2 regions of the Shinella sp. 20P9.1.1 genome follow, and region 2 is predicted to be linked to the other one. Evidence: predicted binding sites of a transcription regulator. Region 2 holds the regulator's gene; the other holds the start of a gene.
The links. The regulator PhoB, encoded in region 2, activates phosphate uptake and scavenging genes when phosphate is short. The targets are predictions, from matches to a motif close to TGTCATNNANCTGTCAT.
Positions count from the first base shown of each region.

Region 1 (7,554 bases), on a different contig from region 2:
GCACCGTCGGCCCCGCCTTCTTGCCGGAAAACGAGTCCGCCATCGATCTCGGCCGCCCGGCCGATGCAGGCGTCAACTGACCGGCTTTATGCAGTCGCCGGCCAACGCTCCTCGAACACCAACTCTTCCAGCGGCAGGCGCTGCCGCCATCCCTTCACCGCCAGTTCCGGCTCCGCATACAGCTGATCCACGAAGCCGACGCAGAGCCAGGCAACGATTTCGACATGGGCGGGAATGCCGAGAATGTCGCGGATATCGCTGTCGTGGAAGATGCTGACCCAGCCGACGCCGACCCCTTCCGCCCGCGCCGCGAGCCAGAGATTCTGCACGGCGCAGACCGTGGAATAGACGTCCATGCGCGGATTGTGCGTGCGGCCCAGCACCACCGTGCCACCCCGCGTCGGATCGCAGGTCACACAGATCGACAGCGGCGCCTTCAGGATGCCTTCGAGCTTCAGCGCGCGGTATTGCGCCTGCCGCTCGCCCGAAAACATATCCGCCGCCTCGGCATTGGCCTTGAGGAAGGCGCCATGCACGGCACGGCGCGTTTCCTCGCCGCGTACCAGCAGGAAATTCCACGGCTGCATGAAGCCGACGGACGGCGCGCTGTGCGCGGCATGCAGCAGGCGGCCGACGAGATCGTCGGGCAAGGCATCGGGCAAAAACTGGTCACGCACGTCGCGGCGCGTTTCAATGGCACGATAGACGGCCTGCTTGTCCTCACACGGAAAAGCGCCCGCCCGGACGAGAGCGTCCGAGAGTTCTGTTCGCATCGTTTTCTCCCCAACAATGCGTCCAACCTGCCGCCGTCCGCGCGGTTCGGTCTATCTCGCCAGGCCGGTCTTCTGACTTCGGTTCACACGGCCCGCACCTGCCTTCCCGGTTCAAGAACCAGTGGCAAAAGCTTGAATCGATTCAAGCTTTGGAGTGCACGCCATCCCCGTCACAGCGTTGGGCACGTTCCGGACCTGGATATTGCACCCGCACCGAATTCCCGATTCTCCCGCATGTCGCGGGCACCTGACTGAAAAGGATATGCGCACGGCTTTAGGGCACGATCAAGCCCGCCCGCGCCGCGCACCTGTCTCATAGCGTCTCGGCGGCTTCAGGCAGCGCGCGCCGCACCCGCTTCGGCCACCGTGCCAGCATCGATATCGCCTGCATGAAAGGCACGGTTGCGGCCGGCATGTTTGGCCGCATAGAGCGCGGCATCGGCCATCACCATGACATCGTGCAGGCTGCCGCCGTGATCCGGGAACTGGGCAATGCCCGCGCTGCCGCCAATGAGCAGAAGCTGGCCGTCATAGGCGATCGGCACCTGCGCATCAAGGACCAGCGCCTCGGCAAGCGCCACGAGGGTTTCGCGGGAAAAATCGCCATTGAGAAGAATGGAGAATTCGTCGCCGCCGAGACGCGCCACCGAACCCTGTTTGCCGACACGATCGGAGAAGCGCCGGGCAACCGCCTGCAGCACGATATCGCCCGCCGCATGGCCATGACGGTCGTTGACCGCCTTGAACTTGTCGAGATCGAGGGCAAGGATCGCAAAGGGCTTGCCGTTGCCCCTGGCGATGGTGCGACGCACCTCCTCGTCGAAGCCGCTGCGGTTCTTCAGCCCCGTCAACGGATCATGCCGGGCGAGGAAGGCGTTTTTCGCCTCGCTGCGCTGAAGCGCCCTGACCAGCGCGGAAAAGCGCAGGGTCACGAAGAGCATGACGCCGGCAAAGACCAGCACGAAAATCGCGATCTGCGGAAGAGCCGAGCGCCAGACGAAGGAGCCCGGCATATTGGGCCGCCAGGAGGCGACCATCGGATTATACGCATCGCCACCTACGGGCGTCATCACGAGGCCCGGCTCCTCGGTGACGATGGGCGTGAATCCGAGATCATGCACGCCGAGCCGCCGCTCGGCACTGGACAGCATCTTCTGCGACACCGGCTTGACGGTGATGAGCAGGGTCGGCTCCAGACGGCTTGCGGGAATATAGAGCGATTTCGGAACGACGGCCTGCACGACGACGATGCTCATGACGCGGTCGATGAGCCGCATGCCCGAGACATGGATTTCCGGCAGTGCCGGGGTCAGGAGATCCGGGTCCTCCTTGGCGCGCGCCACCTGCCAGCCACCCCGATCGGGCGACAGTGCCTCGCGATAGGCCCGCTCGGCGCGGCGGGTGAGATCGCTCATCCATTGCAGCTTTTCACGCGCCTTGCGGTCGGAAACCTTTTCGCCACGATGCACGCCGAGGATTTTTTCACCATCCGGCGAGGTCAGGATCATCCAGGAGAAGCCGAAATCGGACCACATCCAGTCGCGCATCTGGTCACGCACGAAATCGTCGTCCGGCATGCCGTGGGCAAGTGCGCTAAAGCTCTTGTCCCAGAAGGACAGCTGGCTCTGATATTGCACCACCTGGTCGATCTGGTGGCTGAATTCGTTGCGGACCAGCGTGCGCTCGGTCTCGGCGACAAAACTGTCGGCGCGTTCGATGGCATAGTCGAGGACGAAGAAGTTTGCCGCGCCGAAAAGCCCGACGATCATCACGGCCGCAGCGCGAATTGCGAAACTCACCCTGCGCCGTTTTCCCGTCCGGCCTTCTTCAGTCCTGCCCGTCATCGTCACCCCTGCCTGCCCCCGCCCGGTTCCGGGCATTGTTGAACAGAGGCTAATTGGCAGACCGCAAAATTCACTTAAACAGGCTGGTGAGCGAAAACTTAACGCATATGCACCACAAATTGTGATCAGACCGGCGCGTAACGCACAAAGGCGAATTCGCTGCCGTCCGGCGACCAGTTCGGCACGTTCATCGTGCCCTGCCCACCGAAAAGATCGAAGAGAATCCGTGCATTGCCGCCGTCCATGTCCATGAGGCGCAGCCGCACGTTAAGATCGCGCGGATGATCGAAGACATCGCCGTCATAGGACAGCACAAGCAGGTGTTTCCCATCAGGCGACGGATGCGGAAACCAGTCGCCAAAGGGGCTGTCGGTGATGCGGGTCGGCTCGGAACCGTCGGGACGCACCCGCCAGATCTGCATGCGGCCGGTGCGGCTGGAATTGAAATAGATCCATTCCCCATCCGCCGAATAATCCGGCCCGTCATTGCGCCCTTCTCCAAAAGTCAGCCGCTTTTCCTCACCCCCCGACACAGGAATCGTGTAGATATCGAAGACATCGTCACGAATGCCGCAATAAGCGAGCGTCGCGCAATCCGGCGACCAGCCGTGCCAATACGACGGCAGGTTCGGCGTCACCAGCCTGGGAACGCCACCCTCGGCCGGCAGCACATATATCGCCGATTTGCCGAATTCCACCTTGTCGCTGATAACAAGCAGACGCCCGTCGGGCGAAAGCCCATGATCGTTGTTGCATTTGACGGCAAAGCCGGTGTCGATCCGCTCCGGCGCACTGCCATCGAGCGCCAGCCGGTAGAGCAGCCCATCGCCATTGATGACGAGAAACCGCCCGTCCCGCGAAAAATTCGGCGCCTCGACCAGTTGCTCGGTCTGCCAGACGACACGTGTTTCACCGGAGACGATGTTGTGGATCTCGACCGAGCTGCGCATCGCCTACCCCCGGTCGCGATACCGATTGGTGATCGGATAGCGGCGGTCGCGGCCGAAATTCTTCTTGGTGATCTTCACGCCCGGCGCCGACTGGCGGCGCTTGTATTCGGCGATGTAGAGCAGGTGTTCGATGCGGTGCACGGTATTGACGTCATGGCCCCGCGCGACGATGTCCTCCGTGCTCATCTCCATCTCGACGAGGCATTCGAGGATGTCGTCGAGGACGGGATAGGGCGGCAGCGAATCCTGGTCGGTCTGGTTCGGCCGAAGCTCGGCGGAGGGCGCCTTGTCGATGATGTTCTTCGGGATCACCTCGCCCGTCGGCCCAAGCGCGCCCGGCGGCAGATGGGCGTTGCGCCAGCTGGAGAGCGCATAGACCTGCATCTTGTACAGATCCTTGATCGGATTGAAGCCGCCGTTCATGTCACCGTAGAGCGTGGCATAACCCACCGACATTTCCGACTTGTTGCCCGTCGTCACGACCATCGAGCCGAACTTGTTGGAGATCGCCATCAGGATGGTGCCGCGCGTACGGCTTTGCAGGTTTTCTTCGGTGATGCCCTCTTCCGTGCCCTCGAAGGTCTCCGACAAGGCAGAAAGGAAGCCGGTCACCGGCGCCTCGATCGGCACGATGTCATAGCGGCAGCCGAGCATCTTGGCGCAATCGGCAGCATCCTTAAGCGAATCCTGCGAGGTGTAGCGATAGGGTAGCATGATGCAACGCACCCGCTCCTCACCCAAAGCATCGACCGCGATGGCGGCGCAGATCGCCGAGTCGATGCCGCCCGACAGGCCCAGCACGACATTCTTGAAGCCGTTCTTGTTGACGTAATCGCGGAAGCCGAGCAGGCAGGCCCGGTAATCCGCCTCCTCCTTTTCGGGAATGCGCGACATCGGCCCGCCGTCGCAGATCCAGCCGTCCCCTTCCTTCTTGAAGGTGACGAGTGCGACAGTCTCCTCGAATTGGCTCATCTGGAAGGCGAGCGTCTTGTCGGCATTGAAGGCGAAGCTCGCGCCGTCGAAGACCAGTTCGTCCTGGCCGCCGAGCTGATTGGCATAGAGCAACGGCAGTCCGGTTTCGATGACCTGCTTCAGCACGACCTGATGGCGGATGTCGACCTTGCCGCGATAATAGGGCGAGCCGTTCGGCGAGAGCAGGATTTCAGCCCCACTTTCGGCCAGCGTCTCGCAGACGCCGAGCTCGCCCCAGATGTCCTCGCAGATCGGGATGCCGAGCCGCACGCCCCGGAAATTCACCGGACCCGGCATAGCGCCCTGGTCGAAGACGCGCTTTTCGTCGAATTCGCCGTAATTCGGCAGGTCCACCTTGTCCCTGACGGCAATCACCTTGCCCGCATCGATGATGGCGACGGCGTTGAAGCGGCCGGTCTCGTCCTGCCGGGGAAAGCCGATGATGACGCCGGGGCCGCCCTGTGCGGTGTCGGCGGCCAGATCGTCGATGGCGCGGCGGCAAGCCTTCAGGAAGGCGGGCTTCAGGACGAGATCCTCGGGCGGATAGCCGGAGATGAAGAGTTCCGTAAGCAGCAGCAGATCGGCACCCTGCTTTGCCGCGTCCTCGCGGGCCGCACGCGCCTTGGCGAGATTGCCGGTGATGTCACCGACGACAGGGTTCAATTGCGCAACCGCGATACGGAGCGTCGCCTTTTCAGTCTCGGAAGTCATATCTGCAGACCCGTCTTTGCATGGTGTCCGATCCTGCGCAGCCCGCACTCTCGAACGGTCGAGAAGCTGTTTAGAGCATGACAGAGGCTTTGGGAATGAAAAGCCTGACGATTGCACGCGCTTTCCCGCCAAGCCCCTGTTTTCAGCGGGTTCCCGCCGCCATTGCGACGATGCAACAGGTGGAACCAAAGCACAGGGAGAACGTTGCAGAAACCGTTCATCTCCTGTTCAAGATGACGTCCGTATGACAGATACACGAAAGTTTCATGAAGTTTGGAGACGGCCTTGGCCCTGTTCACTCCCGCAGCCGTGGCAATGGATGCCACCGAAGGACTTGCCGCTGAGGCAGGCTTCTTTGCGCGCCATGCAAAGGCGCTTGCCGTCCTGCGTTCGCTTGTCGTTTCCGGCCTTCTGGCACTGCTGACCGTCGTCGTCGTCGAACTCATCACGCGCGGCTCGCTTGAGCAGACCTGGATCTATTTCACCAATCTCGAACAGCCGGCCTGGACCACGACGGGCGTGTTCTTCCTGACCTATCTCGCGCTCGATGCGCTGATCGGCCGCCAGCACAAGGGCGTGTTGTTCATCGCGCCGCTCGTCGTGCTGATGGGCGTCATCTCGCAGCAGAAGCAGGTCTTCCTGACCGACCCGCTCTACCCGACGGACCTGCTGTTCGGCCGCCAGATCATGGAGCTGATGCCGGTTCTCGTGCAGGATCGTCCCTGGACGGCCGCAGGTCTCGCCCTCGCCATCGTCGCCGCCGTCGTCGGTCTTGTCAGCCTCTGGGTCTTCGCCTGGCGCCGCTTCCGGCCGCTGACGCGCAAGGAACGCCTTGCACGCCTCGCCGTCGCGCTGCCGCTGCTCGCCGGCTTTGCCTCCATCATGGACTATAACGACTTCTCGTGGGTCCGCGACCGGCTTAAGGTCTTCCCGATCATGTGGGACCAGGCGGAGAACTATCGCCACAACGGCTTCGTCATGGCCTTTGCCATCAACCTGCCGATGGCAAACGTTCAGGCGCCGGGCGGTTATATGGTCGACGCGATCGACAAGATCCCGTCCAAGCCGCTGCCCTTCGGCACGACGCACCGCTCGAAGCCCGACGTCATCGTCGTGATGAGTGAATCGCTGTGGGATCCGACGCGCATCGACAGCGTGAAGCTCTCGCAGGATCCGATGCCGGTCATCCGCGAAAGCCAGGGCGGCCACGTCTTCTCGCCGGAATTCGGCGGCCTGACGGCCAATATCGAATTCGAGGCGCTGACGGGCTTCTCCAACGCCTTCCTGCCGACCGGCAGCATTCCCTACCAGCAGTATATCCGCAAGCCGATCCCCTCGCTTGCCACGTTCTTCCGCGCGGAAGGTTACACGGCGCGCGCCATCCATCCGTTCTCGGGCTGGTTCTGGAACCGTTCGAGCGTTTACAAGGCGTTCGGCTTCGAGACCTTCAAGGACGTCGACAAGATGCCGCCGCTCGCCAAGCGTGGCAACTTCACCTCCGATGAGGCGCTAACCAAGGAAATCATCCGCCAGGCCGATCTGCAGGAAGATCCGTTCTTCTTCTTCGCCGTGACCCTGCAGGGCCACGGCCCCTATGACGACGGCCGCTACACGAAGACGGACATCACCCCCGAAGGCAAGCTGGACGCGCGCGACAACCGCATGCTGGCAAGCTATGCGCAGGGTGTGAAGGAAGCCGATCAGAGCCTCAAGATGCTGATGGACTGGGCCAAGGAGCGCGACCGCGAGACGATCATCGTCGTGTTCGGCGATCACCTGCCGCCGCTCAACACGGTCTACCAGAATTCCGGCTACATGAAGGGCATCACGGCCTCGCGCAAGGGCTCGACCGAGCAGATGAAGAAGGAGCACGAAACCCCGCTTGTCATCTGGTCCAACAAAACCGGTGCGGAAAAGGATGTCGGCACGATCAGCCCGGCCTTCCTCTCCTACTACATCCTCAAGGAAGCCGGCTTCGAGCACCCCTACTATACGGGCTTCCTTGGCGCCGTGCATGACAAGCTGCGCGTTATCGACCGCTACATGCTGATCGACGCCAAGGGTAACGGCAACCCGGACTGGGCCCGCAAAAAGACCGTCGACCCGCTGGTGCGCGATTTCCGCTTCCTGCAGCACGACATCATGTTCGGCAAGCAGTACGGTCTCGAACGCTTCTTCAACTCCCATGCGGAACTGATGAGCGCGGCGTACTGATTTCCCGCACAAAACGAGGCTAGGCTAGGGCTCCGATTCTCTTGCGGAGCCCCGCCATGAAACCCTTCGACGACGCCGCCCAAATCCTCT
Region 1 covers NZ_JBYOLC010000006.1:68,533-76,086, reverse strand. Annotated here, with positions in the region: gene AC27VQ_RS12345 (DUF2865 domain-containing protein) at 1-80, shown strand, start outside; gene bluB (5,6-dimethylbenzimidazole synthase) at 87-773, opposite strand; cobalamin riboswitch at 819-1,039, opposite strand; gene AC27VQ_RS12335 (sensor domain-containing diguanylate cyclase) at 1,106-2,572, opposite strand; gene AC27VQ_RS12330 (TolB family protein) at 2,743-3,567, opposite strand; gene AC27VQ_RS12325 (NAD+ synthase) at 3,571-5,250, opposite strand; gene AC27VQ_RS12320 (LTA synthase family protein) at 5,566-7,464, shown strand; gene AC27VQ_RS12315 (DUF1003 domain-containing protein) at 7,521-7,554, shown strand, end outside.
Region 1: AC27VQ_RS12320 (LTA synthase family protein) is a predicted target of PhoB. The motif match lies at 5,484-5,500, and genes of this name have one in related genera.

Region 2 (7,554 bases):
CGACGACGCACAAGAACCTGACGGACGAGGCACGCACCGAGCTTGGCATGTCCGCCGGCACCGTGCGCTTCTCGGCCGGCATCGAGGACAGCGACGATCTGCTCGAAGATTTCGCCCGCGCGCTTTCCAAGGTCCAGGCCTGATTTCGCCCACACAGAACGGACAAATGCGGAGGCACCGGCCGACAAAGCCGGTGCCTTCTTTGCTTATCCTTGACGAAACCATAATCCTGTACAATAGCAGGACCTAATCAGTTCAAGGCTTGCCTATGTATCGTGCGCTGACCCGCGACATCGAAGTGACCGTAGAGCCGTATTATCTGGCCGATCAGTCCGATCCCGACGACAGCCGTTACGTCTGGGGATACAGGGTCGTCATTTCAAATCATTCCTCCATCGCCGTGCGGCTCGTGACACGCTACTGGAACATCACCGACCAGAACGGCCAGGTGGACGAGGTCAACGGCCCCGGCGTGATCGGCGAGCAGCCGGTGCTGCGCCCTGGCGATACCTACGAATATTCCTCCGGCTGCCCACTGGAGACGCCGTCCGGCATCATGTTCGGCCGCTACCGCATGGAAGCGGAAAACGGCGAAGCCTTCGACGTCGCCATTCCCGCCTTTTCGCTGGATACGCCGGGGCAGTCGCGCACGCTGAATTGAGCGGTGAGCGATTGCCCCTCATCCGGCCTCCCGGCCACCTTCTCCCCGCAGTCGGGGCGAAGGGACTCAGTCGGACTGTTTTCCTGAAATCACTTTCGTGGACGCAAGGCGGGATCTTGCATCCCTCCCTTCTCCCCGCCTGCGGGGAGAAGGTGGCGGCAGCCGGATGAGGGGCGTGCACCGCCTTACTGCGGCAAAACCTCCACCACTTCGAAGCGGTAGGTCGTCGAGCAGAATTCGCAGGTCACCGCGATCTCGCCCTTGTCGTCGGCCGTATGCGCGATGTCGTCGGCGCTGAGGCCGGCAAGCACGCCCTTCAGCTTCTCACGCGAGCAGGAACAACGGTCGAAGACCTGCTGCGGTTCGTAAACGCGCACGCCGCGCTCATGGAAGAGACGGAACAGCAGCCGTTCGGTGCCGACATTGGGATCCGTCAACTCGTCGGCGTCGATCGTCTCGACCATGGCCTTGGCTTCGGCCCAGTTGTCGTCCTCGGCGATCTTGTGGCCGGCCTCATCACCGTCACCGCCCGGAAGGTCCGATTGGCGCATGCGTTCCGGTGCCTGTGGCAGGAACTGCGCGACCATGCCGCCGGCCCGCCAGCGATGGCGGGATTTGCCGGCCTCGTCGCGGTCGTAGAGTTCGGCGACACCCAGCCGCACCTTGGTCGGAATCTGCTCCGACTGGCGGAAATAGACGCCGGCGATCTCTTCGAGCGTGTGGCCGTCGAGCGGAACGATGCCCTGGTAGCGCTGCGTATGCGCGCCCTGGTCGATGGTGAAGGCGAGGATGCCCTTTCCGAGCAGCTCGTGCGGCTCCGTCGCACCGGCCGCGATCGCGGCATCGAGCGCGTCCTGATCGAAGCGGGCATAGGCGCGCACGTTCTCCGGTGCGGCGAAATCCGCCACCAGCAGGTCGACCGGGCCATCGCCCTTTGTCTGGACGATCAGCTTGCCCTCGAACTTCAGCGAGGTGCCGAGCAACACGGTGAGCGTGATGGCTTCAGCAAGCAGCCGCGCGACGGGCGCGGGATAGTTGTGCCGGCCGAGAATGGTGTCGAGCATCGGGCCGAGCTGCACGGCACGGCCGCGCACGTCGAGGCCTTCGACCTGGAACGGCAGGACATGGTCGTCGCCGGCAAAGCCGACTTCACCGAGTTTCAGGGCACTTTCAGCCATCATCGTTCTGCTCCTTGCACATCGGGAAGCCACCGGGCCATGGGCCCGGCTGCTTTCGACCGGCGTTCTACCGTGATTTGAGCGCGCTCTTGCCCGATCATTCCATACCGGGCGGGCATACGCCAGAGAAAGCGCCTTCCGGCGCTTCGTGATGGCCCCTAGATCGTGCGGGCGGCACGGTTTTTCAAGACGCGTCTCAGACGGCGCCGAGGCACCAGGCGAGGATCGACTTCTGTGCGTGCAGGCGGTTTTCCGCCTCGTCGAAGACCACGGACTGCGGGCCGTCGATGACCTCGTCCGTCACCTCCTCGCCGCGATGGGCCGGCAGGCAGTGCATGAACAGCGCATCCTTGTCGGCGCGCGCCATCAGCTGCTTGTTGACCTGATAAGGCTGGAAGATGTTGTGGCCGCGGGCGCGATGCTCCTGGTTCATCGAGACCCAGCAGTCGGTGACGACGAGATCGACGCCGTCGATGATGGCGTCAGGATCATGGCCGAGCAGGATGTTGCCGCCATTGTCGCGCGCCCAGTTCAAAATCTTGTCGTCGGGCTCCGAGCCCATCGGCACGGCCATCTTCATCGTGTAGCCGAAGCGGGCGGAGCCCTCGACGAAGGAATGCAGCACATTGTTGCCGTCGCCGGTCCAGGCGAACGTCTTGCCCTTGGCGAGACCACGATGCTCCTCGAAGGTCATGACGTCGGCCATGATCTGGCAGGGATGCGTCAGGTCCGTCAGCGCGTTGATGACGGGAACGGTGGCATGCTCGGCAAGCTCCAGCAAGCGGTTGTGGTCCGTCGTGCGGATCATGATGGCATCGACATAACGCGACAGCACCTTGGCGGTGTCGCCGATCGTCTCGGCGCGGCCGAGCTGCATTTCCGTGCCCGACAGGAACAGCGTCTCGCCCCCGAGCTGGCGCATGCCGACATCGAAAGAGACGCGCGTGCGGGTGGAGGGCTTCTCGAAGATCATCGCGAGCATCTTGCCGGCGAGCGGTCGCTCTTCCTTGCCGGCCTTGTTGGCTGCCTTGCGCTTGTGCGCATCGTCCATGATGACGCGGAGATCGCTTTCCGAAACGGCGGAAAGGTCGAGGAAATGCTTGGCCATGATGTGTCCTGTCTGTCCTGGTCTCTGATCAGGCGGCTTTCGCCGCCGTCAGCTTTTCGGCTGCGCGCTCGATGCGGGCGAGCCCTTCGCGTGCTTCTTCGGCGGTGACGGTGAGCGGCGGCAGCAGCCGCAGCACATTGTCGCCGGCCGGCACGCCCAGCAGTTTTTCCGCGCGAACGGCCTTCAGGAGGTCGGCGACGGGGATTTTCGCCTTGATGCCGAGCATCAGGCCCTCGCCGCGCACATCCTCGATCACCTCGGGGAAACGATCCTTCAGCGCCGCAAGGCCCTGACGGAAGACCAGCGCCACGTCGCGCACATGTTCGAGGAAGCCGTCTTCAAGCACGACGTCGAGCACGGCATTGCCGACGGCCATGGCAAGCGGATTGCCGCCATAGGTCGAGCCATGCGTGCCAGCGACCATGCCGGAGGCGGCTTCATTGGTGGCAAGGCAGGCGCCGAGCGGAAAGCCGCCGCCGATGCCCTTGGCGACCGCCATGATGTCGGGCGTCACGCCCGCCCATTCATGGGCAAAGAGGCGGCCCGTGCGGCCGACGCCGGACTGGACCTCGTCGAGGATCAGCAGCAGGCCGTATTCGTCGCAGAGCTGGCGCAACTCCTGCATGAATTCCTTCGAGACGGGACGGATGCCGCCCTCGCCCTGCACCGGCTCGATCAGGATGCCGGCGGTTTCCTCGGTGATCGCATCCTTGACGGCGGCGATATCGCCGAAGGGCAGCTTCAGGAAGCCGGGAGCCTTGGGGCCAAAGCCTTCGATATACTTCTCCTGTCCGCCGGCCGCGATCGTCGCGATCGTGCGGCCATGGAAGGCGCCGTCGAAGGTGATGATATGGAACTTGCCGGGATGGCCCTTGGCGAAGTGATGGCGGCGCGCGGTCTTGATCGCGCATTCCAGCGCTTCGGCACCCGAATTGGTGAAGAACACCTTGTCGGCGAAGGTCGCGTCCGTCAGCCGGCGGCCGAGGCTTTCCTGGCCGGGCACCTCATAGAGGTTGGACAGGTGCCAGACCTTGTCGGCCTGATCCTTCAGCGCGGCGACGAGATGAGGATGCGCATGGCCCAGCGAATTGACGGCGACGCCGGCGGCGAAATCGAGATATCGCTCGCCATCTTCGGCGATCAGCCAGACGCCCTCCCCGCGCGTGAACCGGAGCGGCGCACGCATATAGGTTTCATAGAGCGGCGCGGCATCGGCCATGGCGCGTATCCTCCGAAAAGAGATGCGAAAAAAGACGTCTGACACTTGACTTTTCCGGGCTCCAGAAAAATCAAAAGCCGCCTTTCGGCGGCATGCGGCACTATCGGCATTTCACCTGGGGATGTCAACAAAATCGCACCCCGAGTGACGCTGAACCTCCCGCAAGGTGAGGATTCACGGCACGCGCGGAAGGTGTCTCCATCGAGTCACACCCGACCAGCAAGTTGGGGAAAACCTCGAAATCGATTCGCGCCGATTCCCGCGACTCTTGTCACAGAGTCCCCCGGTCTCTAGGTTAAAGACCAATTACTAGACTGCATGCGGCGGAACTAGTCACCAAAAGAGTTGAAGGCGTTCAGGTTCCGGATCTGTCCGGGACGCGACGAGGGATTCCCGCATCGAACGCCGAGCGGAGACGAAAACATGAACTGGACAGACGAGCGCGTCGAAAGACTCAAGAAGCTCTGGGCCGAGGGTTTGAGCGCGAGCCAGATCGCGGCACAACTCGGCGGCGTCAGCCGCAATGCCGTCATCGGCAAAGTGCACCGGCTGAACCTGCCGGGCCGCGCCAAGGCCGGCGGAACGCAGGCCACCGCCCGCCCGAAGCGCCCGGCGCCGGCGGCCCCCCGCCCCGCGACCTTCCAGGCCCGTGCCGTCACGCCGCGCACCGCAGCCCGTCCGGCAGCGATCGCCAAGGACGACATGGACACGGAATTCGAGGCCGTCGCCGAACAGCTCCCGGTTCCCGCCAACGGCAACAATGTCGTCGTGCCGATGTCGCGCAAGCTGGAACTGACGCAGCTCACCGAGCGCACCTGCAAGTGGCCGATCGGCGATCCGCTGAACGAAGACTTCCATTTCTGCGGCAACGAATCCCCTGACAATTCGCCCTACTGCACCTACCACCAGCGCCTCGCCTACCAGCCCTCGGCCGAGCGCCGCCGGATGCGCTGACAGCAATCGATATGAAATGAAAACGGAGCCGAAAGGCTCCGTTTTTGTTTGAGGCGATGGATGGCAGCCCCAAAACGCAAACAGGCCCCGCAGGGCCCATTTCCGTCCTTGGGAGGAATGGCGGATCGCTCAGGTTTCCAGCGAATAGCCGGCGCCGCGGACAGTGCGGATGACGTCCTGCATATTGGCGAAGTTGAGCGCCTTGCGCAGACGGCCGACATGCACGTCGACGGTGCGCTCGTCGACATAGATGTCGTGGCCCCATACACCGTCCAGCAGCTGCGAGCGCGAGAAGACGCGGCTCGGCGAGGTCATCAGGAATTCCAGGAGGCGGAACTCCGTCGGGCCGAGGCGAACCTCGCGGGTGCGACGGTGGACGCGGTGGGTCTCGCGGTCGAGCTCGATATCGCCGCAGCGCAGCACCGTCGAGACGACCTCGGGCTTGGCACGGCGCAGCATGGCGCGCACGCGCGCCACCAGTTCCGGCGTCGAGAAGGGCTTGACGACATAATCGTCGGCGCCGGTGGCCAGACCACGCACTCGCTCGCTCTCCTCGCCGCGCGCCGTCAGCATGATGATCGGCAGGCGCTCGGTTTCCGGCCGCTGGCGCAGGCGCCGGCACAGCTCGATGCCGGAAACGCCCGGCAGCATCCAGTCGAGGATGAGGAGGTCGGGCATGCGCTCCTGCAAGCGCATTTCCGCCTCGTCACCCGATAGGATCGTATCGACCTCGAAACCCTCGGCTTCGAGATTGTAGCGCAGGAGAACGCTCAGCGCCTCCTCGTCTTCCACGACGGCTATTCTGGGCACCATGGACAGGGTTCCTGCTCAAACTTACTCGGACGCTTCGGCGATGTCGGCCGCGACGACCGATGTCGATGTATCGTCCTTCGGGCGCTCGCCTTCCGGCTGGGAGCCGGTCGCCATGTAGTAGATGGTTTCGGCGATGTTGGTCGCGTGGTCGCCGATGCGCTCGATGTTCTTGGCGCAGAACAAAAGATGCGTGCAGGGCGTGATGTTGCGCGGGTCTTCCATCATGTAGGTCAGCAGTTCGCGGAACAGCGAGGTGTAGATCGCATCGATCTCGTCGTCGCGCTCGCGGATGGCCTTGGCCTTGTCCACCGAGCGGGTGGCGAAGACGTCGAGCACTTCCTTGAGCTGCATCAACGCCAGTTCGGCGAGATGCTCGAGGCCGCGGGCGAGCTTGCGCGGCATGCCCGAGCTCTGCACGGCAATCACGCGCTTTGCGGTGTTCTTGCCGAGGTCGCCGACGCGCTCCAGTTCGGCAGCGATGCGGATCGTGCCCATGATTTCGCGCAGGTCCGCCGCCATCGGCTGGCGCTTGGCGATGGTGACGATCGCCTTTTCGTTGATCTGGCGCTCGGCATTGTCGAGGATGACATCCTCGGAAATGACCTTCTGGGCCAGCGCCACGTCGGTGGAAACGAGGGCGCGGACGGAATCCGCCACCATCTGCTCGGCCGTGCCGCCCATTTCGGAGATGCGGCGGGAGAGGTACTTCAGTTCTTCGTCGTAAATCGAAACAATATGGGTCGATGACATCGTTCTGTCCTTAATGCGCTCGGGTTTCAGGGGCGTCAGCGACGAAAGCGTCAGCCGAAGCGGCCCATGATGTAGTCCTGCGTGCGCTGGTCATCCGGGTTGGTGAACATCTTGTCGGTGTCGTTCTCCTCGACGAGGTTGCCGAGGTGGAACATGGCGGTGCGCTGCGAGACGCGGGCCGCCTGCTGCATGGAGTGCGTCACGATGACGATGGTGAAGTTGGCGCGCAGCTCGTGGATGAGCTCCTCGACCTTGGCCGTCGCGATCGGGTCGAGTGCCGAGCAGGGTTCGTCCATCAGGATGACTTCGGGGCTGACGGCGACGGCGCGTGCGATGCACAGGCGCTGCTGCTGGCCGCCGGAGAGGCCCGTGCCGCCTTCCTGCAGGCGATCCTTCACCTCGTTCCACAGGCCGGCCTTCTGAAGGCTCTTTTCCACGATGGCGTCCATGTCGGCCTTCGACTTGGCAAGACCGTGGATGCGTGGGCCGTAGGCGACGTTTTCGTAGATCGACTTCGGGAACGGGTTCGGCTTCTGGAAGACCATGCCGACGCGGGCGCGCAGTTCGACGACGTCGATGTTCGGGTCGTAGATATCGTCCGTATCGAGCGTGATGCGGCCGGTGACGCGGCAGCCGTCGATCGTGTCGTTCATGCGGTTCAGCGTGCGCAGGAAGGTCGACTTGCCGCAACCCGACGGGCCGATCAGCGCCGTCACGGTGTTTTCGCGGACGTTGAGATTGACGTCGTAGAGGGCGCGCTTGTCGCCGTAATAGACCGAAACGTCCTTGCCGATCATCTTGTAGGAAATGTCGTTCATTTTCTTGTCCAGCGCTTTCTCGACTGCTGCTTCTAACATCATGTTCATAGGAT
Region 2 covers NZ_JBYOLC010000002.1:208,986-216,539, reverse strand. Annotated here, with positions in the region: gene AC27VQ_RS04650 (O-succinylhomoserine sulfhydrylase) at 1-143, shown strand, start outside; gene apaG (Co2+/Mg2+ efflux protein ApaG) at 269-661, shown strand; gene AC27VQ_RS04640 (Hsp33 family molecular chaperone) at 847-1,839, opposite strand; gene argF (ornithine carbamoyltransferase) at 2,036-2,947, opposite strand; gene AC27VQ_RS04630 (aspartate aminotransferase family protein) at 2,976-4,166, opposite strand; gene AC27VQ_RS04625 (GcrA family cell cycle regulator) at 4,590-5,120, shown strand; gene phoB (phosphate regulon transcriptional regulator PhoB) at 5,250-5,933, opposite strand; gene phoU (phosphate signaling complex protein PhoU) at 5,955-6,683, opposite strand; gene pstB (phosphate ABC transporter ATP-binding protein PstB) at 6,734-7,549, opposite strand.